3 regions of the Rummeliibacillus sp. TYF005 genome follow, and region 2 is predicted to be linked to each of the others. Evidence: riboswitches for the same ligand, from Rfam matches in the RefSeq annotation. Region 2 holds a riboswitch; each other region holds the start of a gene.
What was found. Region 2 has a riboswitch for lysine ahead of CW357_RS00620 (aspartate kinase). Riboswitches for the same ligand answer to the same signal wherever they lie in the genome.
Positions count from the first base shown of each region.

Region 1: another riboswitch for lysine. It lies ahead of CW357_RS04160 (transporter substrate-binding domain-containing protein); the one in region 2 lies ahead of CW357_RS00620 (aspartate kinase).
Region 3: another riboswitch for lysine. It lies ahead of CW357_RS16040 (amino acid permease); the one in region 2 lies ahead of CW357_RS00620 (aspartate kinase).

Region 1 covers NZ_ML122543.1:98,189-101,482, reverse strand. The annotation lists gene CW357_RS04165 (hypothetical protein) at 1-662, shown strand, start outside; lysine riboswitch at 799-983, shown strand; gene CW357_RS04160 (transporter substrate-binding domain-containing protein) at 1,176-2,030, shown strand; gene CW357_RS04155 (amino acid ABC transporter permease) at 2,109-2,858, shown strand; gene CW357_RS04150 (amino acid ABC transporter ATP-binding protein) at 2,881-3,294, shown strand, end outside.
Region 2 covers NZ_ML122541.1:136,502-139,795, forward strand. The annotation lists gene uvrC (excinuclease ABC subunit UvrC) at 1-972, shown strand, start outside; lysine riboswitch at 1,016-1,199, shown strand; gene CW357_RS00620 (aspartate kinase) at 1,323-2,555, shown strand; gene CW357_RS00625 (DUF2507 domain-containing protein) at 2,749-3,168, opposite strand.
Region 3 covers NZ_ML122588.1:7,704-10,997, forward strand. The annotation lists gene CW357_RS16035 (nitric oxide synthase oxygenase) at 33-1,097, shown strand; lysine riboswitch at 1,346-1,526, shown strand; gene CW357_RS16040 (amino acid permease) at 1,631-3,100, shown strand.

The sequences.
Region 1 (3,294 bases), on a different contig from region 2:
TTGAAAGAACTGATGATTTACAATTAGATTATGAATCTAGTGTTGAATGGGAAGAGTCAGAAGAATTGCCAGAAGAGTTGTTAGAAGAAAGGGCAAAAATATTTTTAGAAGCTATTATTGGCAATATTCATGATAAATATATACTTGAAGATCAACTTCAAGAAGATGAAGATATTGAATTTTTAAATGAAGAAGATTTAACAGAAGAAGAACGTCAATTTTTTGAGGAACTCGAAAAGATGGAAGCAGATGAAGATGAAGGTTTAGATGAAGATGATGAGTTTAACTTTGAACCATTCACAACATTCACGTTTATTCGCCATTATGAAGGAATTCGTATGGATGAATATTCCATCCATGTAAATGTCGGTGTTTATACAGGTGTAATTCGTGATTGCTCGATTATTTTACCTGACGAATCACAATTATTAGCGATGAATATGGAGCCTGTTGTGTCTATAGAAGTAGCTAAAACAATTTTTAAAGAGCATTTACAAATGAAACTAGCACGTACGATAAATTATGAAGACGAAGATGAAGATGTAACTTTATATGGATTAGATTATGTAATGGATTTCCCTCAAAACAGAAGAATAGAAAGAATCGATGCAACTACAGGTGAGGTTTATTACGAATTCTCAGATGTTCTAAGAGAAGGATAATAGTAAATAAATTTATTTGAATGAACAATGGATTTCCGAAAACTATAAATCTTAAAAAATAATTAGAAAATAAGAATTGACAGAAAAACACTAGTATTGTAGACTGTTCACAACAAGTAAATACGACCTCACTTATTGGTGAGGTAGAGGCGCGATATTTATTAGTTCTTGGCGGAGTTAGAGAGAGCGGTGAAACCGGGAAGAAGGAAATGTTGCCGAAGTTTGTAATAGATCTCGATATTACATGCTGGGCTTGCAATGAATAATTGTAAGACTGTCTCAATAAGCTACCCTGGTTTATTGAGTTGAGCTATCTCATTTTGGGATAAAAGTGGAGGATTTGGGACTAGATATATTCTGGAACCTGAGTTCAACTCAGGTTCCTTTTATTTTTGTATCGAAGTACCTGTATGGCCAATGAATAATAGAATTGGCTGAACGGGTAGATGCAAAGATTAGACATTTAGCTCTTTTTCTACACATAAGGGAACTGTTTTTAAAGGAGAGGGAAATATGAAAAAGACATGGACATTATTAACTGGTGTTTTATTAATGGCCATCCTTGTATTAGCAGGATGTGGCACAGGCGATTCTAAAAAGTCGGAATCATCAGGAAATGGTGAGGAACAAGATACATTTACAGTAGGTATGGAAGCAGGATATCCACCTTTTAACTGGACACAATCAGACGATTCAAATGGTGGTGTTGCTATTAAAGGAAATGCAGAATTCGCAAACGGCTATGATGTACAAATTGCGCAAAAAATCGCAGATGGTTTAGGCAAGAAATTAGTTGTTGTGAAAACAGAATGGGATGGTCTTGTACCAGCACTAACTTCTGGGAAAATTGATGCCATTATCGCTGGTATGTCACCAACGAAAGAACGTAAACAAACAATAGATTTCTCAGATATCTACTATAAATCTAATTTAGTAATGGTTGTAAAAAAAGGTAGCAAATATGATGGTGCAACATCAATTACTGATTTCAAAGGTGCGAAGGTGACGGCTCAGTTGAACACTTTCCACTATACAGTTATCGATCAAATTAAAGGCGTTAAAAAACAAACTGCAATGGATAATTTCCCAGCAATGCGCGTTGCACTTGAATCAGGTAAAATTGACGGTTACGTTTCAGAAAAACCTGAAGCTGTTTCAGCAACAGCAGCTAACGATAAATTTGCAATGGTAGAGTTTACTGAAGGCGAAGGATTTAAAACATCACAAGAAGATACAGCAATCGCGGTTGGTTTACAAAAAGATAGTGATTTAACAGATAAGATCAATGAAATCCTTAAAGGAATTTCAGAAGCAGACCGTGAACAAATCATGGATGAAGCGATCAAAAATCAACCAGCAGCTAAATAGTTATGTTGAACTTAAAGAGCTACCGATTGTGATTATTGCAATTGGTAGTTCTTGTTATGCTTTTAAGGAGGAGTAATAATGAGCTTAGAATGGTTTATCAATATCATTACAAATAACTGGCCGATGTTCTTAAGAGGCGCTTGGATGACACTGGTTATTTCAACAATCGGGACTATTATTGGCGCATTAATCGGCTTGATTATTGGCGTCATTAATACAATTCCAAAGGGCAATGGTGGAGCTAAAAAGTGGCTCTTGAAAATTATCAATGCTATTTTAACAATTTATGTTGAGTTCTTCCGTGGCACACCTATGATTGTGCAAGCAATGGTCGTTTATTACGGATCAGATTTGTTGTTTGGCATTGATATGAATCGTACCTTTGCAGCAATTTTTATCGTATCGATTAATACAGGCGCTTACATGGCTGAAATTGTTCGTGGTGGGATTATGAGTATTGAACAAGGACAGTTTGAAGCGGCTCGAGCTATAGGGATGAATCACTGGCAAACAATGATTCATGTTGTGTTACCACAAGTAATGCGCAATATCTTACCTGCAACAGGAAACCAATATGTGATGAATATCAAAGATACATCTGTATTAAATGTAATTGGCGTCACTGAATTGTTCTTCCAAACAAAATCAATTGCAGGAAATAACTTCCGATATTTCGAATCATTCTTTGTTGCATGTCTGATTTACTTAGTTATGACGATTATTGTTACGCAAATTTTGCGATTCTTTGAACGCAAACTTTCAGGTAATGCAAATTATCAAATACTAGATGACGCTACATTTATCCGTAGACCGGAACAGGCAAAATAGAGGTACAAAGGAGAGAAAAACTATGGAAACAATTATTGATATTCAACATCTTAGTAAATCCTTTGGTACACATGAAGTATTAAAAGACGTTAACTTTTCTGTAAAAAAAGGTGAAGTAGTATGTGTGATTGGATCATCTGGGTCAGGAAAATCAACACTTTTACGTTGTATAAACTTGCTTGAAACACCAAGTGGTGGAGAAATTTTTTATAAGGGTAAAAATATTCTTACAAATAAGCAAAATCTCAATACGTTTAGAACACATTTAGGAATGGTATTCCAACAATTTAATCTCTTTAATAATTGCGACGTATTAAGTAACTGTGTTCTTGGGCAAACAAAAGTTTTAAAACGTTCAAAAGATGAAGCTAAGGAAGTAGCTATGAGATATTTAAAGGTAGTTGGTATGGATCGTTATTTAAATGCGAGACCTAGC
Region 2 (3,294 bases):
GTATCTTTATTTCCTTCATATGGTGAACCGGAAGATGAGTTTCTAACTTTTGTAGGCCAATTTTATGAAAAGGCGGAACATATTAAACCGAAAGAAATTCTTATTCCCAAAGAAATTGAAGGAGATATGTTGCAACAAGTCTTAGATATCAACGTGTTACAACCACAAAGAGGAAATAAGAAGGAATTGCTTGATCTAGCATCAAAAAATGCTCAAATAGCAATTTCAGAAAAATTCCAACTAATCGAGAGACAAGAACAAAGAACAGTGGGTGCTTGTGAACAACTAGGTGATGCGATGAATATTGCTACTCCACTACGAATTGAAGCGTTTGATAACTCGCATATTTTCGGGGCTGATACTGTTTCAGCCATGGTTGTCTTTATAGATGGTAAACCTAGTAAAAAAGAATACCGTAAATTTAAAATCCAAAATGCAAATGCACATGATGATTATGGTGCAATGAGAGAAGTTATTCGTCGGCGTTATTCGAGAGTTTTAAAAGAAGGTTTACCACTTCCAGACTTACTGGTGACTGATGGAGGGAAAGGTCAGATGGAAGTGGCCAGAGAAATTTTGGAAGATGAGCTAGGGCTAGATATACCAATAGCTGGATTGGCAAAAGATGATAAGCATCAAACGTCTCAATTGCTTTATGGAAATCCGCCTGAGATTATTCCATTAAAACGAACTAGTGAAGCGTTTTATCTATTACAGCGTGTCCAAGATGAAGTGCATAGATTTGCAATTACATTCCATAGACAATTACATGAAAAAAATGCTATTACATCTATTTTAGATGAGATTCCAGGAGTAGGCCCAAAAAGGAAACAACAATTACTAAAACATTTTGGATCGATTAATAAGATTAAAAAAGCAACTTTTGATGAATTGCAAAAAGCTGGTGTACCTAAAAAACTAGCTCAGACAATAATTGACTTTTTTTCGGAAAAACGATTGCAAGGGAAGTAAATGATATGGTATCTTAGTGTCACCAATTAAAAATCACTGATTTAGTGATGATAGAGGCGCGGATTTCAATAGTACCCGACCGGAGGATGATTAGATTCTTTGAAAGTCGGTGAAAGGGGAAGCCGCCGAAGTTGCAAGTTTGCTAATTCCAACTTGCTGCTGGTTCTACATTGAAGAAATGTAGAATTGTCAGAGTCGAAAATAGATTCTGGAGGGCTATCTCACATGAATGTTCTTTTGAACGTGCATGCTAAGAGCAGCCTATTCACTTTATGTGAAGAGCTGCTCTTTTTTCATTAGAAGTCATTGTGAAAGTCGCCCACACATTCTGATGTAGGGGGAGCGTTTTGATGAGTACTTTAGTAGTGAAATTTGGCGGAACTTCCGTTGCAACAACAGAAAGAATTATGCATGTTGCTAAGCGCATTCAGCGTGAGAAACAAAATGGATATGACATTGTCGTTGTCGTATCAGCAATGGGTAAAACAACGGATCAACTTGTGGATATGGCCCACGAAATTTCCGAATCACCTTCAAAGAGGGAAATGGATGTATTGTTGACCACTGGAGAACAAGTGACGATTTCATTGTTATCAATTGCATTACATAAGTTAGGAATCGAGGCAAAATCATTTACTGGCTGGCAAGCAGGTATTGTTACAGAACATGTACCAAGTAACGCGAGAATCGAGAACATAAAGCCAAAAGCAGTCAATGATGCGTTAAAAGCAGGGGAAGTGGCTGTCGTTGCTGGCTTCCAGGGGATAGATGACGAAGGAAATATTACTACGCTTGGACGTGGTGGTTCAGATACGACTGCAGTTGCTATTGCTTCAGCGTTAAATGCCGAACGTTGTGATATTTATACAGATGTTGATGGTGTTTATACGAGTGATCCACGATTTGTAAAAGGTGCTAGAAAGTTAAAGGAATTGTCTTATGACGAAATGCTTGAACTAGCGAACCTAGGAGCAGGTGTCTTACATCCACGATCTGTCGAAGTAGCAAAAAATCACAACATTCCTATGTCTGTTCGTTCGAGTTACGAGGATGTTGAAGGTACAATCTTGAAGGAGGAAATCGAAGTGGAAAAAGATTTAGTAGTACGTGGTGTTGCGTTTGAACCGGATATTATTCGTTTAACAGTATATTATAAAGAGGCCTATAATGGTTCGTTAGCTAATATTTTTACAACATTAGCAAAAAATCATGTCAATGTTGATATTATTGTTCAAACGATTATTCAAGGAACACAACCATCTGTATCATTTTCAGTAAAAAAAGAAAATTTACAAGATACATTACAAGTTCTATCTGAACATAAAGATATCCTTGGATATGATCATATAAATTACGAAGGCGAACTAGCAAAAGTTTCAATTGTAGGATCAGGTATGGTATCAAATCCAGGTGTAGCAGCTTCCATGTTCGACCGTTTATATCGTGAAGGTATACCAGTAAAAATGGTAAGTACTTCTGAAATAAAAGTATCAGTTGTAGTACCACAAGAAGATATGTTAAAAGCTGCGAATGCACTACATGAGGAATTTGGTCTTTCATTAAAAGAAAAGGTTGCACAATAATAAAAAAGAAATGTATAGATAAGTTAAAAGGACTTCACAAAAATAGTTTTAGTGGAGTCCTTTTGCATAAAAAGACTCTCTCACTAATATTCAATGAGAGAGTAATATTTTTTTGAATACCCGACGTATACTTAGATTATTATGTAATATAAGATTTTAAAGACATGCTAATCTTCTAAGTGGTATTAATCTATTATTCTTCTATTTTATCTTTTAAGTCCCATTTAATATGGAATTTGACTTGACCTTGCTTAACTTTTTTCTCTTCATAGCATTCCGTTAAAAAGCCACTACATTTTTGTTGGTTTTGAGCTAAAAAACCCGCTTCTAGACGAAAACAACGTTGGTCAAATTTAAGAATCTCTGGATCACCAGTTAAAGTACAAAATGCTTCACTTGCGGAAACCTTATCGATAGTCAAATCTCCCCAACCAGCTTCATGGAAGAAAGGGATTGCTTCTTCTAATTCATAGAGTGGAAATTTCCGGGCTAATTCTTTTCCGCTCCAATATAGAATATCTTCTTCATTTTTGCCCAAAATAGAAGATAGTACGTGATCACGGATTAATTCATATCCAAATTGTGTTATTTCATGCTTTTGTTGAGTAGACATTGAAGGTCCTTCTTTCATATTTTTTTGCCTATATTATTTCTAAAAAAGAAATATCAAATGCCAAGTAGGAAATCTCTACTTATTTAAGAATAATCTAGACAAGAACTACTTATATAAAAAGTTCAT
Region 3 (3,294 bases), on a different contig from region 2:
CTAATTGAAGTATTTTAATGGGGGGTTCACTAATGCCGATGTTAAATGAGGCAATTGACTTTATCAAGATGTATTATTTAGAAAACAAATTGCCCACGGACCAACTGGAACGACGTCTAAAATACATCAAGCAAGATATTAAGAAGTTTGGCGTTTACACTCATACGACAGATGAACTTGCTTATGGTGCAAAAATAGCTTGGCGAAATAGTAATAAATGCATTGGGCGATTGTTTTGGCAAACACTTCAAGTGAAAGATCAACGTGGGATAAATGATGAAAAAATAATTTTTGAAAAACTTTTAGAGCATATAGAATTTGCAACAAATAACGGAAAAATAAGACCGACTATATCTATCTTTGAATCACAGAAAGTAAGAATATGGAATCATCAATTGATTCGCTATGCTGGTTATGAACAAGATGATGGTTCAGTAATTGGAGATTCTAGTTCGATAGACTTTACAAAAGAATGTATAAAATTAGGATGGCAAGGAAAAGGCGGACAATTTGATGTATTACCAATAGTGATACAAGTTGAAAATCGTAAACCGCAGTTGTTTGAAATTCCGCAAAGATATGTTAAAGAGGTGCAATTGCGACATCCAAATTTCGAATGGTTCGTTGATTTACATTTAAAATGGTATGCTGTACCGATCATTTCAAGTATGAAGTTTGAAATCGGAGGCATTACATATACAGCAGCTCCGTTTAACGGATGGTATATGGGTACGGAAATTGGTGCTCGTAATTTAGCTGATAAAGATCGTTATAATATGTTGCCAATAATTGCTGAAAAAATGGATTTAGATACATCTTCCAATGCTAGTTTATGGCGTGATCGTGCATTAGTAGAACTTAATGTAGCGGTACTTTATTCTTTCAAAGAAGATGGTGTGAGCATTGTTGATCACCATACGGCTGCACAACAATTTAAACGTTTTGAAGTTAATGAAACGTCTGAAAATCGAGATGTGACTGGTAATTGGACATGGTTGATCCCTCCTTTATCTCCTGCAACGACACATATTTTCCACAAGCCATATGATAATACGAAGAAACTACCAGGGTACGCTTATCAAAAGAATCCCTACTAATTAGTAAAAGTTATTGAAAATCGAGCGAAGTTTTGTCGCTCGATTTTTTATCTTTCTTCCATTTATATAACAATGTTTTACACATACTTTGTAAAAATAAAACTCTTTAGTATCTTTAAGAGATAGTAGATTAAATGATTATTGTCTTAGTTGTATTATAATTCCAGTATATTTACGTCTTGTTATTGAATTTACCCTGTATTATAATAGACACGTATTAAAATTATATATTGCATGCCTCATCCAATAGATGAGGTAGAGGTCGCGATATTCATGAGTATGATCGACGAGATGAAAAAGCATTACAGACTCGATTAAAAAAGGGAATATTGCCGAAGTGTTGGTAAGCTTTTTATTGCTAATGCTGGGGCTGCTATCGAAAGGTGCAGAACTGTCACGTCTAAAAAGGCGTGTTGAGCTATCTTTATCAAGGTTGATGGGGAGTTTATATACCATCTCAATTTCCTTGGATGGTATTTTTTATTTGCTTCAAACCGACCTTTCTTGCAATGAAAATCGGAAAGAGGAGAAATATGAGTATAAAAGAGACAAGCTCTAGTGAACAACAGAGCTTAAATAGAGGTCTAAAAAGTCGTCATGTTACTATGATTTCACTCGGAGGAACAATTGGGACAGGATTGTTATTGGCGAGCGGAAATTCTGTTGCTGCTGCTGGACCGGGTGGTGCGCTTTTGGCTTATGGTTTAATCGGTATAATGGTATTTTTCTTAATGACTAGTCTTGGAGAAATGGCAGCGTATATGCCTGTATCAGGGTCATTTAGTACGTATGCTTCAAAATTTATTGATCCATCGTTAGGGTTTGCTCTAGGATGGAACTACTGGTATAACTGGGCCATCACTATTGCAGCAGAAGTTTCAGCTGTTTCAATTGTTATGAAATATTGGTTCCCTGAAACACCTTCATTTATATGGAGTGCAGCCTTTTTAATAATTATTTTTGTCTTAAATTATTTATCTGTTAATAGTTTTGGTGAAAGTGAATATTGGTTTGCGATTATTAAAGTTGCAACGGTTATTATTTTCTTAATCGTAAGCTTTTTAATGATTTTCGGTATTTTAGGTGGAAATGCACCGGTTGGTTTTACGAATTTCTTTAAAGGGGATGCACCATTCCACGGAGGTTTCTTTGCGACATTTGGTATTTTCTTAGCTGCAGGGTTCTCATTCCAAGGAACTGAGTTGCTTGGTATTACTGCTGGGGAAACAAAAAATCCAGACAAAACGATTCCAAAGGCAGTAAAACAAATTTTTTGGCGTATTTTGTTATTCTATATTCTAGCAATATTAGCTATTGGGTTATTGATTCCATATACAGATGCTCGCCTTGCTAATAGCGATGATGTCACTGTTAGCCCATTTACTTTAGTATTTGAAAATGCTGGTATTGCTTTTGCAGCTTCAATTATGAATGCAGTAATTTTAACTGCTATTTTATCAGCCGGTAACTCAGGATTATATGCATCATCCCGTACATTGTGGGAATTAGCGATGGAAGGTAAAGCACCAAGAATTTTCAAAAAGTTAAACAAACGTGGTGTACCAGTTGCAGCACTTATTGCTACATTATTAGTTGCTTGTTTATCTTTCTTAGCATCTTTATTTGGGACAGGTACTGTGTATATTTGGTTATTAAATGCATCGGGGATGTGTGGGTTTATCGCATGGTTAGGTATTGCAGCGAGCCATTACCGCTTCCGCAAAGCGTTTGTTGCACAAGGACATGATCTATCTGAACTACCATACCGTTCGAGATTTTTCCCGTTTGGTCCAATCTTTGCATTTGTAGTATGTATGATTGTTGTATTAGGGCAAAATTATACAGCATTTACAGGTGGTCATATTGATTGGTATGGAATATTAGTATCTTATATTGGCTTGCCAATTTTCTTTATCCTTTGGTTTGGATACAAATGGAAACATAAAACTAAAATTGTTCGTTTAGAGGAAGCAGATTTTTCAACTGATCGACCTATTCAATAAAAATATTGCTAATCTATTTCTGGAGAAAGTCCTAAATAGATTAGCTTTTTTAATTTATTATTTTTGATTTGTAATGGCGTTTCAAAAGTGTATTATACCCAAACGGACGAATAATAGAGAGTATATTTTTTAGAACGTTCGTGTAAATAGATTGAAATTTATTATATTTGAAAGAATGTTATTAAAAAATGCAC